4 regions of the Shewanella psychromarinicola genome follow, and region 4 is predicted to be linked to each of the others. Evidence: predicted binding sites of a transcription regulator. Region 4 holds the regulator's gene; each other region holds the start of a gene.

Region 1 (2,212 bases), 1.5 Mb from region 4:
CTTCAACTGCGGTTTCTGCATAAATATAAGCGGGATAAAACTGGGCTAAATATTGCCGCGCAACATGTTGGTACAACTTTGCCTCATTACCTGATAATGCAGCTAAGTTAGCCACTTTCTCGGTAGGCACAATGGCATGGTGAGCATCCACTTTACTGTCATCCCACGCTTTAGATTTAAGCTTGGCATTAGGTGAGTCGCAACCATCAACCAAGGCAGAAACGCCTTTGAGCACAGCATCCAATACTTTCGGTGCCAAAGTATGCTGCTCTTTAGGTAAATAGCGACTGTCTGAGCGCGGATAAGTAATCAATTTATGTTTTTCATACAAACTTTGGCAGGTATCAAGCACCTCTTTCGCCGATAGCCCAAAGCGTTTTGCGGCATCGATTTGCAGTGCTGATAAACTATAAGGTAATGGCGGGTTTTGGCGCTTATCTTTGGCTTCAAGTTTTGTCACTTCAGCGGGTTTACCATTAATGCGGGCAACCACATTTTCGGCTAAGCCTTTAGCTAATACCCGTCCATCTTCGTCCATATAGGGCTGGCAAGCCTCACTAGGCTTCCATTTAGCACTAAAACCTTGTTGCTGATCGGTCAGCAAATGCGCTAACACTTCATAAAAAGGTTTTGGGGTAAATGCAGTAATTTCTTCGTCGCGGCGTACGACTAACCCAAGCAAAGGCGTTTGTACTCGGCCAACTGATAATACCCCCTGATAACCGACCTTACGCCCTTGAATGGTATATGCGCGGGTCATGTTCATGCCATACAGCCAATCAGCACGGCTGCGGGCTAATGCAGAAGTCGATAAAGGAATAAACTCACGATTGCTGCGTAACTGCCCTAGCGCACGTTTGACCGCTTGGGGGTTTAAGTCGCTGATTAACAGCCGCTGTACCTGGTTAAGCTTGTCACCCTTTACGCCCAAATAAGAAATCACTTCATCGACCAGCAACTGCCCTTCTCTATCTGGATCGCCAGCATTAATTATCGATGATGCTTGCTTTACCAGTTTACGCAACACCGTAAGTTGACTGCGCGTTTTGGGTTTGGGCTGCAACTTCCACGTTTGCGGGACAATTGGCAAATGCTCGAGTTTCCACGACTTAAATGCATCATCGTACGCATCAGGCTCGGCTTGCTCTAATAAATGGCCAATACACCATGACACGCAATCACCATTGGCGGCAGTGATATAGCCATCACCTTTTTTATGTGGCTTTGGCAACACATCGGCAATCGCACGACCTAGACTGGGTTTTTCAGCAATATATAAAATCATAATCCACTGTTGGGGCGTTAGCGTTCAATATGACAAACCGAACTGCGCCACTTAACTGTATAAATTTACAGTATAGATTAGCGTTAAATACGCCAAGCTGCAAATATGAAATAATTAACCCCTTATCGGCGTAAATCATTACAATAAAAGCATAACAGCGAAAAGCCTAGAAGCTAGAGCGGACTGCGTCCTGCTAGATCGCTTCGCTGCTATAAAAGCATAACAGCGAAGAACCTAAACCCTAGAACGGACTGCGTCCTGCTAGTTCGCTTCGCGGCTATAAAAGCATAACAGCGAAGAACCTAGATCCTAGAACGGACTCCGTCCTGCTAGATCGCTTCGCTGCTATAACAGCATAACAGCGAAGAACCTAGACCCTAGAACGGACTGCGTCCTGCTAGATCGCTTCGCTGCTATAACAGCATAAAAGCGAAGAACCTAGACCCTAGAACGGACTGCGTCCTGCTAGTTCGCTTCGCGGCTATCAAAGCATAATAGCGAAGAACCTAGACCCAAGAGCGGACTGCGTCCTGCTAGATCGCTTCGCTGCTATAAAAGCATAACAGCAAAAAGCCTAGACCCTAGAACGGACTGCGTCCTGCTAGTTCGCTTGATATCGATCTTTATCGCTCGTCATCGCTTGTTATCGCTCTTATAGCCTCTAGCAGCGAAGCGTCCTAGTATCTAGGCATCTAGGCGCAGCGTTCGCTTGTTATCACTCTTATAGCCTCTAGCCGCGAAGCGTCCTAGCCTCTAGGCCTTAAAGCAAAAAAAACCAGCATCAATATGCTGGTTTTTTATCACTAACAAACAGTGGTTAACTTATGGATGACACTCATTGTGCATTTCTAAATTAGTGCCTATGTCCTTTGAGCGATTTGCTTTGGCATCATCGTTACGTAGTTGGGTTAAATGATCCAAGTAAGC
Region 2 (2,212 bases), 720 kb from region 4:
TAATTGAAATAGTCATTTTTATACGAATGGCAGCGATATTAATACTCACTGAAAGGGACACTTTATGGATGCATTTTTGGTTGGCGGCTTTGGGGGGTTTATAACCCTTTTTTTGTTTGTTTTAGCGATACTTTGGTTCATATTGCCTTTTGCAATCTTTGGAACAAAGAATAAACTTGACGAGTTGATCGAACAAACTAGACAAACTAACACTTTACTTACTGCACTCCGAGGTGAGGTATCACTATTAACGGATGATGATGGTGTGCTGAAAGCATCCAAAAACAAATAAATTTGTCATCTAGTATCGGGGTTTTGTAAGATACATAGACTATTCTGAATACATTTGATTTTGTAACGATATCAAGTTGCTTTTACTGGACTCACCGTAAAAGTAACTTGTTGAGGCTTGCCCTGCAACGACCTTGTAAAGATAGGTTTAGAAACTACTGGTGAGTAGTGACGATCAACTTTTTCGCATTCATCTATGTGTTCAATTAATGCTTTGATCGCACTTTTATATTGTTCAGGCACTCTAATCACTATCGTTTTTTCATATCGAGTCTTACGGCCAGCACCTTTACGTACTCCACCATGCGCCCCTTTATGTTCTTCATTTTTATCGGGCATACTCAGAACTCTCTTGATTACGTAACATTATCAAGATATCTTGAATTAGTTACATAATCAAATAAAACGTTATAAGTTTTGCTCCATAAGTCGAACAGCAATGCATTATTCGATTGTAAAAATAGACTTGCACCTTGATATTTTACTGCTAATATGACTGTAATTATATACAGTGGTTATTGTGTTATGCGCGTTATACCTATACCAGCCCGTGCTGGCATCACTGGCTTTGAAAGCCCAGCGGCTGAATACTCTCAGTTAGGTATTAGCCTGGATGATTTGTTAGTAGAACATCCAAGCTCGACCTTTATTGGCGTTGCTCAGGGAGAGTCGATGCAAGATGTCGGTATCTTTGATGGTGATATGATCATTGTTGATCGCCATGAAACTGCACGAAATGGTGATGTTATCGTCGCAAATTTTAATGGCGAGTTTGTGTGTAAAATCTTGGATACTAAGCGTCGTATTCTTCTCTCATCCAATCAGCAATATCAGCCGGTCATTATTCATGAATATGATGATTTTAGTATTGAAGGCGTCGTTACTCGCTCTATTCGTTGTCATCGCCAAAGTCCGCTATTGAGTGCAAAGTAAATGTTTGCCCTAGTAGATGCTAATAGCTTCTATTGCAGTGCCGAACAAGTTTTTCGTCCAGACTGGCGTGGTAAGCCAGTTATTGTTTTGAGTAATAATGACGGTTGTATTGTTGCCGCCAATAGGCAAGCTAAAGAAGCTGGTATTGAGAAGTTTTTACCTTATTTTCAAGTTAAAGAGTTATGCACTAGGCGTGGTGTTATTGTTTGCTCTTCCAACTATGAACTCTATGCCGATCTTTCCAGTAAAATGATGAATATCATTGGTCGATTTGCTCCAGAACAACATATTTATTCTATTGACGAAAGTTTCCTTTCTTTTAAGAACACTTACCCCGCTATTAAGTGTTTACAGACTCAGGGTCAGTTAATCCGTCGTGCAGTCTGGAAGGAGGCTCGATTGGCGGTTTGTGTTGGGATAGCAGAAACTCTCACGCTGGCTAAAATTGCTAATCACGCAGCGAAGAAAATTAGGCATTACCAAGGCGTCTGCTTCATGAGTAATGAACAAGAACGTATTTCGATCTTAAAACAGCTAAGTGCAGGTGATGTTTGGGGAATTGGACGTCGAATCAGTAAAAAGCTTGAGCTAATGAATATCCATACAGCATATCAATTGGCTTGTATGCCACCTATGCTGGCGAGAAAGCGGTTTAGTATTGAAATCGAACGTACAGTTCGTGAGCTCAACGGACAAGCGTGTAAAGCGTGGGATGAGGCAAGAGCTGATAAAAAACAGATTTTCTCTACCAGGAGCGTTGGAGAGCGTATAACAGACTATGAATCGCTATTGCAGGCATTAAGCAAACATGTCGGCATTGCCGCCGCTAAAGCTCGCAAGCAAGGCTCAACCTGTAAAACCATGATGATTTTTGCTAGTAACTCACCACATGATGAACAACCTGTAAGCTATAAAGCGATAGTCCATTTTCCTAGCTCAACTAATTGCACTATAGAATTAACTCAGGGGATGAGTGGTGCAGCTTCGC
Region 3 (2,212 bases), 1.0 Mb from region 4:
GCGCTTTCTTGTACTTGAATTAACGCATCGCTGATCATAGTGCCGATAGGAGCAAGGGATTCATCATAGCCTTGAAGCGTATCAGCAATACTGGCCACTTTATTAAGCAGCGATTCTATATTGCCTTCATCACTTTCGGTCAATAAATGTAAACCAGCTTGGCAACGTTCAATTAAATCTGTGCCATTGGCTAAGCGTTTGTGTTCTTGTTCTATTTCATCAAATTCTTCCAAGCCTAAGTTGAACTCATTAAGCTCTTCTACTTGATATTGCAGCAGCTGTTGACGCGAAATGCGTTCGTGCTGAGCTTGCTCAAGATGCTTTAGCTCGTTTTCCACTTGCTTGCAGCGCTGATAGCTGGCACTGACGGCATCAAGTAACAACTTGTGGTTAGCGTAGCTGTCGAGTAAGGCTAACTGATGATCATTTTTAAGCATGGCATGGTGAGCATGTTGGCCATGAATGCCTATCAGGAGTTGACCAACGGCTTTTAATTGCGAAACCGGGACCGGATTACTATTAATATAGGCTCTAGATCGGCCATCATTATTAATGGTTCGACGTAAAATACATCCATCTTCAGCATCGAGATCGTTATCTTCAAGCCAGCGTTTAGCTAAAGGGACATCGTGGAGCGTAAACCGCGCGCTCACTTCAGTTTTCGTTGCGCCGGGTCTGATGGTATTGGCATCACTGCGATTACCAAGACATAACCCAAGGGCATCGATAGCAATCGATTTACCTGCACCGGTTTCTCCGGTGATGCTTGTCATACCGGCTTTAAAGTCGAGTTCTAAAAAACGCACGATAGCAAAATTATTGATGCTGAGTTGGCAAAGCATAATGAATCCCTTTCAATGAAGCGACTAAACCACTGTATTGATAAACAGTATATACTGTTTTTATATACAGTAAAGTGGTTGGCATAAAAATATCACTGATTATTTTATCGCCTTAACTCGGTCAATTATCAAGCATATGATTTTAAAAGTGTTTCTATTATAGGCAAACTAATAAAAGTGACTAATGTGCCATATAAAATCCCTTGGGCACTGCCATTGGCATTAATTTGGTATCGGTCTGCCAATAAATACACACTTGCTGCAGTTGGTAAGGCTGCTAACAGGACTCCCATAGTCAGTAACTCGTGTTCTACGCCGAAGAGTTTGAGTAATCCAAAGGCAATAAGGGGCTGAATAATTATCTTGAGTAAGTTGATTAAACTCAGTTCTGCAATCAAGCTAAGACTGAACATGTTCGTGATTGACTGATGCCGTAACGCTTTGGCAAGTACCATTCCGATGGCAAACAGTGCACAAGGACTGGAGGTGTTTCCCACTTGGTGCAGCACTAACGCCAGGCTAGCGGGTAAGGTGATATGAAATGCCGATAGGCCTATGCCAATAAGACTGCCGACCACTATCGGGTTTTTATACAGTGCATTAGCCATGATGATGATGGCATGGTCGGTTGATTGTTTATTACGGCTGGCCAGTTCAATAGAGACTAAAGCAAACGCGAACATGAACACCGACAGCAAGCTGGCAATCGCTGCGGCCACTAATGCCATTTTGTGACCCGGGAACAATAGGCTCAGCAATGGAATACCAATAAATGCAGTATTGCCAAACGTGGCGTTTAACGCCCGCATTGCGGCAACCGCTTGCTGCTTAGGCTTGCACCATAGTGATACGCCAATGACCAGCGCATAAGTAATGATCATCGCCAAGCTAAAGCCACCAACAAAGCCCCACTGAATAATGTCTTCAATGTGAGTTTCAGCTAAAACAATGAGTAAAATCGCTGGGAAGGCTATGTAATAGACAAATTGATTGAGGATCAGATCGGTGTCTGGTGGTAAAAGTCTCAATTTCTGAATGATACTGCCGAGAAGCATAATTATAAATACAGCGATTAGCGGGGTAAGAATACTGGACATTCCTCGCAATTCCTTAGCAAAGTGATAATAAGATCACTGTACTGCTTTTTGATAGCAGGATGCAATTAGGCTAAAGTTAAACGAGCGTTTATTTTTGATTTTAAGCTAAAACAGGCCTTTAATACTTTTGATTGGGTAAATATTGTTCATTTAGCGTAAAAAATCACTAAAAAAGTTACTTGTTTTCTTCGATGCGATAATCGTACTAATAATAATCCCCGCCGAGCTTAATGACCGGTCATTCACGTCCAGTTATCGGTTTCTCTATGTGGG
Region 4 (2,212 bases):
GCTTTCATGCTGTCATCTTCTTTACCCGGTGTGCGACCCCAATAAAGGCTCACAGGCACCAACTGAATATCTAACTCAGGACATTGACGATGAAGCGCTAACAGACTGGTAAAACTATTAATAAATTTTTCACCGCTTTCGCGTTTACCAAAAAGCGGTTTGCGGCCTTCAAGACAAACGATGCGTGATACTTTGAGGCCATCCAATTGCAGTGGCTCATATGGACTGGGCATACCAAAGCTCTCAGTGATTTCGCTTAATGCAGCGGCATCACTGATTGATTCTGTTTTCATAACATAAATCAGAGGTTTAGATGGATCTAAATTAAGATCGTCAAAAGGATCATGTGGCACAACAACCGTGAGTACCATCGATTTTTGAATCCATTTTAACGCTCGTAAAAATATTGAATCTGGTTTTGACATGGTTATTTTCGCAACATAAGCCACTGTAATATTGTCGTATAGGATACCAGAAACCAGCCTGCTTACACTATCAGACCGATTTATCTTTACGCTTGAGTTCTCACTATCAGAAATAACATCAGACAATCAATACACAATAACTAATAGAAACAGGTTGTTGAATGATACTTGACCAACAATATTCAAAAAAGAGTTGGTTAATACTTGCACGAACAAAAACACTGTATATAATGACAGTCACTGTATAAAAAGACAGGAACCATCATGAGACCGTTAACGCCGCGCCAAGCAGAAATTTTAGACTTAATTAAAAACAATATCACCGAAACAGGTATGCCACCCACTCGTGCTGAAATTGCGAGTCGTCTTGGCTTTAAAAGTGCTAATGCCGCCGAAGAGCATTTAAAAGCATTAGCCAAAAAAGGTTTTATCGAGATCATACCTGGTACCTCGAGAGGTATTCGTTTACCTCATGAAGAACAGCTTGAAATCGGTCTGCCACTCATTGGACAAGTTGCTGCTGGAGAGCCTATTTTGGCGCAAGAGCATGTAGAACAATATTATCAAGTCGACCCAAATATGTTTAAACCCGCCGCAGATTTTTTATTACGGGTTCGTGGTGATAGCATGAAAAACATTGGTATTTTAGAAGGCGACTTGCTCGCTGTACATAAAATGCAACAAGCGCGTAATGGTCAGGTTGTGGTGGCGCGTGTTGATGATGACGTCACCGTAAAACGATTCGAACAAAAAGGTAATATGATTTATCTGCATGCAGAAAATGAAGATTATAACCCGATAAAAGTAGATTTAAGTTGCCAAAGCCTAACCATCGAAGGGCTTGCAGTTGGCGTTATCCGTAATGGAGATTGGTCATGAACAAACTAATGGGCGTAGCGCCACGTCACCCAGGCTTATGGGTAGATTTAACTGAAACAGATCTGCATGGCAACCAAACCATTCAAACATTACAAACTGTCACCCAAGGTGAAGCAGAACTGAGTCAATTGTGTAGCCAACTGGCGACGTTGAGCCAACAAGGCAGATGGATTGTATTAATTAGTCCACCTCACATAGGCTATAAGCATATGCTGGCCAGTGCTGGAGTGAGAATGGATCGTATTTTACTGGTGCACACCAAAGATGAAGTCGAAACATTATGGGCCATGGAAAAAGCTCTCACGAGCGGAACTTCTAGTGCAGTGGTTACTTGGACAAGTTCACTCGATGCTCGCGATAGTCGTCGATTGGAAATTGTCGCTAAGAGCGCGCGAGCATTAGGCGTGGTAATTGAAGATGTGAATGCTCACTTACCTCACAAACATCAACTTGTTAACTCTACATTAACAAGTGGAGCAGGTAATTTTTGCTCATTTCACTAAGCATAAATCCTTAATTACCAAGCCCTGCATTGAATTCAGGGCTTTTTTTCATCTTTTTTTAGCCTATTTACCAACAAAGTGATCTTGATCAATGTTTAATCTACAAGTAATGTGGTTAACAAGGATGAAACATTCTTCATCTTTAATTGGATAAAATGACAGTAATCAAGATTACTGTCAGACAAATAATCCAAATAGAAATTGATAAGTTCAGTCGTAGGTACAAGCGTGGTGCACAGCTAACAATAAAAGCGTAGACAGTCTGTATACAACCACCAGAGTACTTTGAGTTCATCAAGCTTTTTTCGGGAACCGAAGAGTTTGCATAGAGCTGAGATTTACTGTGTGACTTTTCTTTGTAGTTGCTATTTTGCAATTAGCAGGGGAGTAGTCTTGTGAAGCAAT

The links. The regulator LexA, encoded in region 4, represses DNA repair genes until DNA is damaged. The targets are predictions, from matches to a motif close to TACTGTATNNNNATACAGTA.
Region 1: the regulator LexA is predicted to act here: its motif matches at 1,339-1,358, upstream of EGC80_RS19365 (DNA topoisomerase III).
Region 2: the regulator LexA is predicted to act here: its motif matches at 786-805, upstream of EGC80_RS06425 (LexA family protein).
Region 3: the regulator LexA is predicted to act here: its motif matches at 895-914, upstream of recN (DNA repair protein RecN).

What each region holds. Positions count from the first base shown of each region.
Region 1 is NZ_CP034073.1:4,441,619-4,443,830, forward strand. Features, by position in the region: gene EGC80_RS19365 (DNA topoisomerase III) at 1-1,285, opposite strand, end outside; gene purF (amidophosphoribosyltransferase) at 2,108-2,212, opposite strand, start outside.
Region 2 is NZ_CP034073.1:1,485,021-1,487,232, forward strand. Features, by position in the region: gene EGC80_RS06415 (hypothetical protein) at 65-292, shown strand; gene EGC80_RS06420 (hypothetical protein) at 364-630, opposite strand; gene EGC80_RS06425 (LexA family protein) at 817-1,224, shown strand; gene EGC80_RS06430 (Y-family DNA polymerase) at 1,225-2,212, shown strand, end outside.
Region 3 is NZ_CP034073.1:4,879,099-4,881,310, reverse strand. Features, by position in the region: gene recN (DNA repair protein RecN) at 1-842, opposite strand, end outside; gene EGC80_RS21205 (AEC family transporter) at 971-1,939, opposite strand.
Region 4 is NZ_CP034073.1:764,521-766,732, forward strand. Features, by position in the region: gene plsB (glycerol-3-phosphate 1-O-acyltransferase PlsB) at 1-425, opposite strand, end outside; gene lexA (transcriptional repressor LexA) at 690-1,304, shown strand; gene EGC80_RS03235 (cell division inhibitor SulA) at 1,301-1,807, shown strand; gene coxB (cytochrome c oxidase subunit II) at 2,203-2,212, shown strand, end outside.